Regions from separate parts of the Shewanella acanthi genome, predicted to be linked through region 1. Evidence: predicted binding sites of a transcription regulator. Region 1 holds the regulator's gene; each other region holds the start of a gene.
What was found. The regulator LexA, encoded in region 1, represses DNA repair genes until DNA is damaged. The targets are predictions, from matches to a motif close to TACTGTATNNNNATACAGTA.
Positions count from the first base shown of each region.

Region 2: recN (DNA repair protein RecN) is a predicted target of LexA. The motif match lies at 2,806-2,825, and genes of this name have one in related genera.
Region 3: dinG (ATP-dependent DNA helicase DinG) is a predicted target of LexA. The motif match lies at 2,433-2,452, and genes of this name have one in related genera.

Region 1 is NZ_CP080413.1:3,894,763-3,899,056, forward strand. It holds gene plsB (glycerol-3-phosphate 1-O-acyltransferase PlsB) at 1-1,235, opposite strand, end outside; gene lexA (transcriptional repressor LexA) at 1,397-2,017, shown strand; gene K0H61_RS16715 (cell division inhibitor SulA) at 2,014-2,526, shown strand; gene coxB (cytochrome c oxidase subunit II) at 2,929-4,294, shown strand, end outside.
Region 2 is NZ_CP080413.1:1,046,758-1,051,051, forward strand. It holds gene K0H61_RS04650 (universal stress protein) at 1-605, opposite strand, end outside; gene recN (DNA repair protein RecN) at 1,095-2,753, opposite strand; gene K0H61_RS04660 (AEC family transporter) at 2,882-3,844, opposite strand; gene K0H61_RS04665 (YjaG family protein) at 4,134-4,294, opposite strand, start outside.
Region 3 is NZ_CP080413.1:2,553,097-2,557,390, reverse strand. It holds gene K0H61_RS11175 (sulfite exporter TauE/SafE family protein) at 1-328, opposite strand, end outside; gene dinG (ATP-dependent DNA helicase DinG) at 337-2,409, opposite strand; gene K0H61_RS11165 (DNA polymerase II) at 2,513-4,294, shown strand, end outside.

The sequences.
Region 1 (4,294 bases):
ACGCTGTTCATGGTCATTGCGATCATGCCGGTCTTAGGCGCGAGCAGACGACCGGTACGTGAACGCCCGCCCTCGGAGAAATATTCCACCGAATAGCCCTTAGCAAACAGCTGATCTAGATATTCACGGAATACGGCGGTATAGAGTTTATTACCGTTGAAACTACGGCGAATAAAGAAGGCGCCGCCACGACGGAACAGAGGCCCCGCTGGCCAGAAGTTCAGGTTAATACCTGCCGCAATATGCGGTGGCACCATGCCTTGGTAGTACAGAATATAGGATAACAACAAATAATCCATGTGGCTGCGATGGCATGGTACGTAAACGATTTCGTGACCATCGTGGTGCAGCTGACGGATTTGTTCGGCACCTTTAATGTTGATACCGCTGTAGAGCTTGTTCCATAACCAAGTTAAGAAACGCTCGGCAATACGCACTAGGTTATCGGAGTAATCGGCTGCAATTTCATCAAGATATTCAATTGCTGTCTCACGCGCCTGGCTCTCGGAAATCTTCTTGCTGGCAGCCTCTTCCTGAATCGCCTTACGCAGGGATTCTGACTTCAGTAACGAATGGAACATTGCCTGACGATTTGGCAGTACAGGACCTGTCATGACCTTACGTTGACGGCGGAAATGCACCCGTGCAACCCGCGCCAGTTTATGGGCAATTCCCATATCCGTACCGTGCTCGTCAGCCATATAGCGCAGCGACACAGCATTAGAAAACTGCACGAAATTATGCCGACCAAGGAACAAAATCATTAAACACTTACGAAGCCAAGTTGGGCTCTCGCGTTCGAGTACCGCCGCTTTCATTGAATCGTCTTCTTTACCTGGCGTCCGACCCCAGTAAAGGCTAACTGGCACCAGCTGAATATCAAGTTCAGGCTTTTCTTTATGGATAGCCAATAAACGCATAAAGCATTCTAGAAAAGATTCATTACCCGCACGTTTACCAAACAAGGGCTTACGCCCCTCGAGACACACAACGCGTGGCGCAACGACGCCATTGACCACCAGCGGTTCATAGGGGCTAGGAAGGCCTAGTTTTTCAGTGATTTCACTTAAAGCAGCAATATCACTGATGGATTCTGTTTTCATTACATAGGCAAGCGGTCTGGAGGCATCCAGATTAAGATCGGCAAAGGGATCCTGAGGCACCACGATAGTGTGCACTAAATGTTTCTGGATCCAACGTAATGATTTTAACCAAAAAGAGTCTTGTTTAGGCATTATTGTTATGCAAAGTAAATACGTTCATTAGCCCAATAGAATACCAGATAGTGGGGAATGTTCGCCAATACTCTCCTACTTGGTTAAAGAATGGTTAATACTTGCACTACATAAAATACTGTATATACTAACAGTAACTGTATGGAAAAACAGGAAACACCATGAGACCCTTGACGCCACGCCAAGCTGAAATTTTAGAGCTAATTAAACGTAATATTGCCGAGACAGGCATGCCACCGACGCGGGCTGAAATCGCTACCCGTTTGGGTTTTAAGAGCGCAAATGCCGCCGAGGAGCATCTTAAAGCTTTGGCTAAAAAAGGCTGCATCGAGATCATGCCTGGCACCTCCCGCGGCATTCGTCTCCCCGTTGAGGAAGAAGACAACAGCGAAAATGGTTTGCCGCTCATCGGCCAAGTCGCCGCAGGCGAACCTATTCTTGCCCAAGAGCACGTTGAACAGTACTACCAAGTTGACCCGAGTATGTTCCACCCCGCTGCAGACTTTCTGTTGCGCGTGAGGGGCGACAGTATGAAAAACATCGGCATCCTCGAAGGCGACCTATTAGCCGTTCATAAAGTGCAACAAGCCCGTAACGGCCAAGTCGTCGTTGCCCGAGTTGACGATGATGTCACAGTGAAACGATTCGAAAAGCAAGGCAACTTAGTTTATTTGCATGCCGAAAACGATGACTACTCGCCTATCAAGGTCGATTTAAGTTTCCAAAGCCTGACAATTGAAGGACTCGCCGTCGGGGTGATCCGCAACGGAGATTGGCTATGAACAAACTACTAGGTAATGCCCCACGTCACCCAGGGTTATGGTTAGATACCGTGCGTGACGCAGATACTGACTGGCAGCATACCCCCATTATGTTTATGCCGACCCAATCCCAAGGCAAACAAGAGCTGATGCAACTGAGCCAACAGTTAGCCCTGTTAAGCCAGCAGGGACGTTGGGTGGTACTAATCAATCCTCCAAGCATCGGCTATAAACAATTACTCGCCAGCGCCGGTGTGCGTATGGACAGTGTATTACTAGTGCATGCTAAGGACGATGTTGAAACACTTTGGGCGATGGAAAAGGCTTTGACCAGTGGCACCTCAAGTGCCGTGATCACTTGGAGCCATTCCCTCGATGCTCGTGATAATCGCCGCCTGCAAATTGTTGCAAAAAGCGCCAGAGCAATGGGAATAGTAATCGAGGGAAGTGATACCCAATCTCATGCTAACGACCATGGCAACTCACCAACATGTTTCGGTCAAACGACCTATTTTGGTGCAATGCATTAAATATTTTTCCCGCTGATTTTGCTTGAAAGCCGCCTCACCTATGCATGTGAGGCTTTTTTTTGGCGATTTTCAGACAATTAGAGTAATAAGTGAGCTTGATCAAAATTTAAACTGCATTTATGTTTGATTCAGGTTGCGGTTAAATACCACAACTTTAGGCAAATTTTCGAGCGCTATATCGAATTCCACTTGCCCAACAATATTGAGAACAATGGGTGTATTCAGCAGTATGTGCCAGTGTGGCTAATTCCAGCAGTAACAATACTTAATCAAAAGTAAGCCGCTAACGCACGTTGAAGTCAAAATCGCTTTTTTGGGAACTGAAGAGTTTGCATAGAGTTGAGACTTACTGTGTTGCTCTTCTTTGTAGTTGCTTTTCGCAATTGGCAGAGGAGAAGTCTTGTGAAGCAATGGTTGTATTGTTTACTCGCGGTGCTATTCGCCCCGCCTCTCGCCGCAGAGAATATGCGGTTCAACATGACTCAAGGCGTAACAGAAATCAGTGGCAAGGTTTACCACCTTCACATGACCATTCTGTACATCTGCTGTGCTATTGGACTTGTGGTATTTGGTGTGATGATTTACGCCATGATCAATCACCGCAAATCCAAAGGTGCAGTTGCTTCACACTTCCACGAAAGTACTAAAGTCGAAATCGCTTGGACCATCATCCCCTTCCTGATCTTAATTATGATGGCCATTCCTGCGACTAAGACCTTAATCGCCATGGAAGATCCTACTAACGCAGATCTCACCGTTAAAGTCACAGGCTCACAGTGGAAATGGCACTACAGCTATTTCGACCAAGACATTGAGTTTTACAGCATTCTTGCCACCCCAAGGGCACAAATTGAAGGTGCCGAAGCCAAAGGGGAGCATTATCTGCTCGAAGTCGATAAACCTCTCGTGTTGCCAATCCATCGAAAAATCCGCTTCTTGATGACCTCAGAAGATGTAATCCATTCATGGTGGGTACCTGCCTTTGCAGTAAAAAAAGACGCTAACCCTGGTTTTATCAACGAGGCTTGGACTCGCATTGATGAACCCGGAATTTATCGTGGCCAGTGTGCCGAACTGTGTGGTAAAGACCACGGCTTTATGCCGATTGTGGTCAAGGCGCTACCGGAAGCAGAGTTCGATTCTTGGGTTGCTGATCAGAAACAAGCGGCGGGCGCCGCTGCCGCTGCCGCACAGGCAGCGCTGTCACAAACCCTATCGATGGATGAATTAATGGCCCAGGGCGAACAGGTGTATCTTGCACGCTGCGCTGCCTGCCACCAGCCCAACGGTGAAGGTTTGCAGGGTGTATTTCCCGCCCTTAAAGGCAGTCCAATTGCAACGGGGCCTGTTGGAGCTCACTTAGATATTGTCCTGCACGGCAAGAGTGGCACAGCCATGCAAGCCTTCGCTAAACAGCTGACAACTCAAGAAATGGCCGCCGTTGTCACCTACGAGCGAAATGCTTGGGGTAATAACGCTGGCGATACGGTTCAAGCTAAGGATGTGGATGCCTATCTTAACGGTAATGCTGACACTGCCACTGAGTCCAAAGCAACACCTGCTGCGACAACCGAATCCACACCCGAACCAGCCGCTTCGTCACAACCTGAATCCGTTGCCAGTGCCGATCCCGCAAGCTTTCCAACGCTCTCCCATGATGAGCTCATGGCTGAGGGGGAAAAAGTTTATGCCGCCACCTGCGCTGCCTGCCACCAGCTAACGGGAACAGGGATGCCTCCTGCCTTCCCAGCGCTTGCGGCTAGCGCCA
Region 2 (4,294 bases), 1.3 Mb from region 1:
GGCTGATGGTGGTGAAAACTCATGTAAAATGGGTCTGGTAAATAACTGTTTATCAAATGAAGATCATTGGCTAATAGATTAGCTATGGATTTACTTTCTTCAATCAGGGTCTCGTTAAACTTTTGGTGGGAGAGATTTTCATTGTCGATTTCGAGTGCTGTCAAAATGTGACCATTTTCGTGCCAATCCTCGAGATCGACAAACATCACTGGAATATCGTCCAATTTTAACAATTGCCATTCATCGGCAATCAAAAATTCATTGAAAAAGGGTGGATAGAATTTATGACTGACAATAACAAGATCATACTTGAGTTGTTTGCATTCGTTTACAACCGCATTGTGAATAGAGTGAGATTGGCATTCTTTTATTTCAATTGGCTGGTTTCTATCAGGGTAAGCTAGGATAGGTTTGCGTGAACCATTGATTTTATTTCTAGGTTTATCTCGATGAAGTAAAAGATTTAAATTGAAGTTATGGGTACGTTTCACTTTCAAAATGGTTAATGAAGCTTGGCATTTCCTGGCTAATACAACTGACTTTTTAATCACCGCGTTGGGGGGAATTGAGTCATCAACCGCCGCAAGAATATGCTGGAATGACATGTCAATCTCCTATTGACTAGATGGGGATTTAAGTTTAGGAGAGTAAGTTTTTTACGGTAATATTAATTATCGCTATCAGCTATGTGTTCTAGTTTTTATTAATCTATAAAAATATACATCTATATAATTCAGAGTATTAGTTAATGGTAAATTTTATGCATCTTAATATTTATTATAATTATCGGTATTTATATTCTTTAAAATTAGAAACTGATGTCTAAATGTTTCTGTTTAATGAATATTGTAAATATTTATTAGATGGTATGATTATAAAATGGATTATATAGATTATTGGAAATAAATGCTGTTAGCCAAGAGGGGATAAACGGGTTTTAAAATTGTTCTCGCAGAAAATACCATTATTAATTTAAAGCTGCTTATAAAATACCTTATATAGTGACAGAAGGTAAAATGCCCTTGTTCAAGTTTACACGATGAAAATATTCGAGAGTGAATTTGAACAAGGGGTAAGATATTTATCTTATTTTACTATTGTAGTAGCTCTCGTGCGTTGGCTAAGGTGTTACTAGTGATGGTATCTCCGCCCAATAATCTGGCGAGTTCTTGGATCCGCTGTTCCCTATCGAGTGCCATCATTGTCGTTTCAGTACTACCCGCCTTGTTAAATTTATTAACAAACATATGCTGATGACCATTTCCCGCAACTTGGGGTAAGTGAGTCACACATAGCACCTGCGTAGACTCCCCTAAGCTACGCAGCATGCGTCCCACTACGGCTGCGGTAGGACCTGAAATTCCAACATCCACTTCGTCAAAAATCAGTGTCGGTGTTGAAACTTTTTTTGCGGTAATGACTTGAATACCTAAACCAATACGCGACAATTCCCCGCCTGATGCTACGCGGGAGATAGGTTGAAGTGGTTGACCTGGGTTTGTTGTTACTAAAAATTCCACATGGTCACTGCCATTAACTGACATAGCGTTAGGATTAAAACTCACTTCGATAGTGAACTTGCCCTTAGGCATATTTAACTCGTGGATAGATTGAGTTACAAGCTTATCGAGTTCCTTAGCGTAACGTGAACGGCTTTGGCTTAACTTCTGTGCATTTGTAAAATAGCTGACTTTACTGGCTTCGACCTGTTGCTGAATTTCTTCTAGCTTGGTTTCATCGTCATCGAGGGTTGTAAGCTCGGTTTTCAATGCTAAGTGATGTTCAGCCAGTTTTTCAGGACTAACATGGTGCTTACGAGCCAGTTGCATTGCCTTTGATAGACGTTCTTCAAGGTAGGCAAAATGCGCTGGGTCGAGTTCTAACTTACTCAAGTAATGCTGCAGCTCTCCAGCGCTTTCCTGTACTTGGATAAGGGCCTCATTGAGCATAGTGCTGACATTGCTTAGGGCTGGATCATATTCCTGTAGATTATCTGTAAGAGAGGTGACCTTATTGAGCAATGACTCTATCGTGCTGTCGTCACCTTCGGTAAGTAGATATAGGCTAGCCTGGCAGGTATCCACTAATTCGGAGCCATTAGCTAAGCGTTTATGCTCCTGTTCTATCTCCTCGAATTCGCCCAATTTCAGGTCGAACTCATCTAGCTCTTCTACTTGATATTGCAGTAGTTGCTTACGGGCAATGCGCTCCTGCTGTGAAGCTTCGAGTTGTCTCAGTTCAGCTTCAATTTGTTTACAGCGCTGGTAACTTGCTGCGACGGTATCAAGTAGTATTTTATGGTTGGCATAACTGTCTAAAAGAGTGAGTTGATGCTCGCTCTTGAGCATGGCATGGTGCGCATGTTGACCGTGGATGCCGACTAATAGTTGCCCAAGCATTTTGAGTTGGGTCAGCGGTACGGGATTACCGTTAATATAGGCGCGTGAGCGGCCATCATTGCCAATAGTACGGCGCAGTATGCACTCCTCATCAAGCTCGAGATCGTTATCCTCTAACCAGCGTTTAGCCAGTGGTACATCCTCTAAAGAGAATCGGGCACTGACTTCCGTTTTGCTAGCGCCAGGCCTAACGCTGCTGGCGTCGGCTCGATTGCCAAGGCATAAACCTAAGGCGTCGATGGCAATAGATTTACCCGCGCCGGTTTCACCCGTAATACTGGTCATGCCGGGACGGAAATCCAGCTCGAGAAAACGTACGATAGCGAAGTTATTGATGCTGAGTTGGCAAAGCATAGTGCATTCCTGTCGAAAAATATACCAAACCACTGTATTGATAAACAGTATATACTGAATTTATATACAGTAAAGTGGGGCTGGCGAATAATCATCAGTCCATGAAATATAAAATCACAACAATATGTTTACGCTAGTTTTTTTATTAATTCATCGAGAAGGGGTAAGCTTATAAAACTGACTAGGGTGCCAAAAAGTATGCCCTGTGCACTACTGGATGCTTTGGTGTCGTATCGTTGGGCGAGCAGATACACACTTGCCGCAGTGGGGAGAGCGCTTAAAATCACACCCATCATCAGGTAATCGCCGCTGACACCGAAGGTCTTGAGCAAGAGATAAACCAGTAGTGGCAGCAAAAACAGCTTCAGAAAGTTAATCAGGCTAAGTTCGAGTAGCTGTTTTGCGTTAAGGAGCGGGGAATCTTTCTGATAGCGCATGGCCTTAGCGAGCACCATGCCTATGGCAAACAATGCACATGGGCTGGAAGTATTGCCAATTTGCTGCGTCATCATTACGACACTGTCTGGTAGTGTGATACCTAGCGCTGAAATCATGACGCCTATTAAGCAGCCTAAAACAATAGGGTTTTTACTCACAGCTAGTAACATGATAACAGGCGCAGAATGTTTTCTTTGGCTGTTAGTGGCTAATTCTAAACTCACTAAGGCGACGGCGAACATCAACACCGAAAGTAAGCTTGCGATGGCCGCCGCTACAAGAGCACTTTGTTTGCCAGGAAACAGAATGATTAACAGCGGTATACCAATAAAGGCGGTATTGCCAAAGGTGGTATTTAGCGCCCTGATCGCGGCGATGCCAGTTTTTTTAGGTTCAACGGCTAAGGACAACCCAAAGCAAATCAGGTAGACAATAATTAACCCAATACCATAACCACCAATAAATCCCCACTGTAGGATTTCATCTAAGGGTTGTCTGGCTAATGAAATCAGTAATATGGCAGGGAAAGCAATATAGTAAACATACTGATTTAATATATGGTCGGTGTCCGCTGGGAGTAATTTTAGTCTTTGGACAAGGGCGCCCAATAACATGATCCCGAAGACGGCAAACAGAGGGGTTAATATCGTCATGCCCTCACTCATCCTTTTATGCTCGGCTAGCTGATACTGTAATCGACAACAATAGGAGTTATTGCGCTGTATTTACAGCAAATTAACACAGTTTGGCCATGAGAAGCTATTAAGCTATGGTCGTAGTTTGGCGGTTTTTAAAGTTTAAAACACAGTATCGTTCTGAAATCTATCCCAATGATTACAGTCTTTATCAGGAGTGAAAGGAAGGAATTGTGTTCAGTGGCGGAAAACTCCGCCACTCATGTTCATAGTGTTCGCTTTAGGCCGTTAATATTGGACCGTTAAATTAGGCCATGCTGATGCCAATATTCGACACACCGGCTGCAATTAAATCCTTACGTAGGCCTTTCACAAGCTCTGCAGTAATTTTGGGATTTTCTTCAATGATTTCTAAGAGGGAGTTTTGCAGCTCGCGCTCTTCTTCCATGACTTCATGGGAGAACACAA
Region 3 (4,294 bases), 1.3 Mb from region 1:
GAGGCAGTGACTTTTCAAGCCAATTTGCATCGATTAAATACACGGCAACACTGCCAATCGATGCGCCGATAAAGGTGGCAATAAAAGCGAAGTACCAAAAGCGAGGATTAAAAAATTGCTGTTGATAGTATGTCCACGCCGCCATGGAGGAGCCAAAACTGGCGGCAAACTTGTTGGTGCCAAGAGCCGTGTGGGCAGGAATGCCTAATGTGAGTAGGGCAGGAATGGATAACAAGCCACCGCCACCGACCACTGCATCAATAAAACCAGCCACTAATCCAATAATGGCGAGTAACATCCAGTGGCTGGGATCGAGGATAAACTCCAGCATCAAAGTTACTCAATCACGCGTCTAAAGGGCGGCAGGGCATCGAGTAAGGATTTTCCGTAGCGCTTAGTCACAAGGCGGCGGTCTAGAATCGTGACTCGGCCATAATCTTGCTCCTTACGGAGTAGCCGGCCGCAGCTTTGGATAAGCTTGCGGGACGCATCGGGAATGGTCAATTGCAGAAATGGATTTCCCCCTTTGACTTTGACATATTCGGCGTGGGCCTGCTCCACCGGTGAGGTGGGCACAGCGAAGGGCAGTTTAGTCACAATCAAGTTGGTTAAGTAATCACCGGGTAAGTCTAAGCCTTCAGAAAAGCTACCAGTACCGAAGAGAATACTGGGTTCACCCTTATCGCATTTGGCCTTGTGGGTGTCGAGCAGTTGTTGCCTTGGTGCATTGCCTTGAATAAGCAGCTCTATGTCGAGTTTGCCCTCGAGTAACTCGGCGACCTTTTCCATCTGCCAGTAGGACGCAAACAGCACCAGCGTCGCCATTTCTCCTTCGATAAGCTGTAAAATGTGCTCGGCAAGCTCATCGGTATAGGCATCATCTGTAGGTTCTGTTTTCATCCTAGGCAGATACAGCGTCGCGTTATTTGGATAATCGAAGGGAGATTGCAGGGCTAAATAGCGGCTGCCATCGCGCACAGACAATCCCACCTGGTGGGCAAAATGGTCAAAATTGTTGAGTGCTCTTAAGGTTGCGCTGCAGAGCACGACGCCTGCGGCTTTTTGCCAAAGCATGGTCTCGAGCATAAACCCCACCTCAATTGGGGAGGCACTCAAAAGATAATCGACCTGTTTTCCGGTGAGTAACTCAATCCAGCGCGCCATCGGGGCGCCTTTGCTCGAGTCCACTTTTGCCATCATCTTCCATAGCTTGTGCAGATTTTCAAGCCGTTGCAACATAAAGCCCATGTCAGTTTGGAGCACTTCGGCTTGATGCTTAGGCATGTCACCGTCTTTTATAGCCTCGGCCAGTAACATCTGCATCTTGTTAAATTGCTTAAGGGCAAGGCTAGATGTGGTCGCAAGGTTTTCTGCGGGGATTTTTAGGGCGTCGGGGATTTTACCGTGCTCGAAGCGATAGCGACTCTCGGGATTCGCAAATTGCTTGGTTTGGGTATCGCAGTAATGGGCCACTTGATTGAGCTGGGCAATTAAATCACCAATATGGTCCTGCATCGCCTGGGCGGGGCCGATGATATTGTTGCTTTTAATCTGATTTTGTAGCTTGGCACTGAGTTTCCCGACCTTTTCTAGCCAATCGGATGCGCCGCGAAGGGTGGCCTGCGCACTCGAAAAGTCACGCGCCACAATGGGTAAGTGATGGGCCTCATCGATAACATAAAACACGTCTTCGGGATCCGGCAGAATAACCCCGCCGCCAAGTTCTAAATCGGCAAACAATAGACTGTGGTTGGCAATCAATACATCCCAAGTATCCACATCTTCTCGTGCCTTATGAAAGGGGCAGTTGCGATGACTCGCGACCTGGCGATGACAACTGTGTTTATCGCAGGCGATTTGTTGCCACAGATGATCGGGCAGGGGCGCAGCTAGGGTGTCTAACTCACCATTCCAGCGGCCTTCTTGAAAATCCTTTAGGAGTTCCTGCAACATCGCCACTTGGCTGTTATCGGGTTTGGTTTGCCACATGGCCATTTGGCTGCTGTTATCATCACCAATTAGCATGGCCAGTTTTGAGAGACACACGTAACGTTGTCTCCCTTTGACTAAACCGAAGCGGAAATTGAGCCCCGATTGCGCCAGAAAAAAAGGCAGATCTTTATGCAGTAACTGTTCCTGCAAAGCTACAGTAGCAGTCGCGATGCACACTTTTTTCTTACTGGCGAGTGCTAGAGGGATAGTACCTAGAATATAAGATAATGATTTACCAATGCCCGTACCCGCCTCAACGACGATGATGCGCCTGTCTTTGTCGTAGTCACCTGCGAGGGTTTTTGAGATCTCGGCCACCATATAATTTTGCTCACGACGTGGCCTAAAATTAGGCAAAGAGGTTGAGATATCTTTATATATGGCTCGGATCTGGTTTTTTACATTATCGGGTAACATGCGGCACTACTTTCTCGAATTAATGCTGTACATAATAACAGTGATTACGTAGCCTAAGAAACTTTTCTGCCAATTAAGGGCATTTTTATTGAGAACCCCAGTGATGACGGTCGAAACTAAGGCTTCAGGAATACCTCAGCCTGTGAGTGTACAGGGGCGAGTGTTGACTCGCCACGCAATTATGCGCCAAGGCCGATTAGTGCTGCAGTATTATCTCGCGACCATGAACGGCCCTGTGCTGGTGGAACTGCCTGATTCTGAGTACCTGTGCTTTTGCCATCAAAGCGAGGTGAATTCGCTTAAGCTGCAAACGCCACATATTCCATTGCGTTTTGTCTCACTGAGTCATCAAAGCTTTATGCGCCAAAGCGTGAGTGCGATTTATGCAAAATCCACAAGCGATTTTAGAACCTTACAACGTATTGCTAAGGATGCGGAGATTGCCCTATTTGAGGCGGATATTCGACCTGAACAGCGTTTTTTGATTGAGCGTTTTGTCGCACTGGATGTGGCATTTTTAGGGCATTTCATTGATCCCACTCAAGATAAGCAACCTACACAAAATCCCATTCCCGTGTTTACGGCCCTAAAAGCAAAAAGCATTGCACCACAGAGTGACATCATGCTCCGTTGTATTTCCCTCGATTTTGAATGCAGCTTCGAGGGGTTACTCTATTCGGTGGCTTTATATGGCAAAGACTCGCAGGGCACAACCTATCAAAAGGTTATCATGGTGGGTGAAGCGCAAAGTGATGCCGCAGCTTATATCGAGTGGGTAGTAAACGAGTCAGCACTCATCCACCGCTTGATTGCTTGGTTTGCTAAATACGATCCTGATTTGATCATAGGTTGGTCTGTGGTGACCTTCGACCTAGCACTGCTTTATCGGCGCGCCGCAGTCAATCGCATCCCGTTGAAGATTGGGCGGGGAGGTAAACTTCTTGAGTGGAAAGTCGACAATAAATTTCGCCCCGAAACCTTAAGTTTACCGGGAAGGGTAGTGCTGGATGGCATCGATTGGCTAAAGGCGGCTTTTTATCAGTTTGAACGTTATTCGCTGGAATTTGTATCACAAGCCCTTTTAGGTGAGGGCAAGGCCATTGAAAATGTGGAGAATCGTGCCACTGAAATTGATGAGCTATTTACAAAAGATAAGCAAGGATTAGCCCACTATAATTTAACCGATAGTCGGTTAGTGTGGGATATTTTCGAGCACACCCTATTATGGGATTTCGTGCTGGCTAGGGCTGAATTGACAGGGCTTGAGCTTGGGCGTGTTGGTGCATCGGTCGCGGCTTTCTATCATCTTTATTTACCCCATTTACACCGCAGCGGATACGTTGCTCCAGCACAGCCCGCAAGCCAAGGGATAGAAAGCCCAGGCGGGTATGTGATGGATTCAGTGCCGGGATATTATAGAAATATCCTCGTATTTGATTTTAAGAGTCTGTACCCATCGATTATTCGTACTTTCTTGATTGATCCAAAAGGGCTTATTGAAGGTTTAGCAAGTGATGAGGAAGATTGTGTCCCAGGATTTTTAGGCGCGCGTTTTAACCGAAAATCGCCAATTTTGCCTAAGCTGATTAAAAACCTTTCTGAGCAGCGTGAAAAAGCTAAACGCGAGTCCAATGGGCCTTTATCTCAGGCGATTAAAATCATCATGAATTCGCTCTATGGAGTGTTGGGTTCCCAAGGCTGTGTATTTCATGATGCCAAACTTGCCAGTTCAATTACCATGCGCGGGCATCAAATTATGAAACAAACCAGGGCATGGATAGAGGAGATGGGCTGGCAGGTGATTTATGGTGATACCGATTCGACCTTTGTTTGGCTAGGTGACGAAGCGATTGAGCAAGATATAGCCCATTTAGGCCTGCAAATC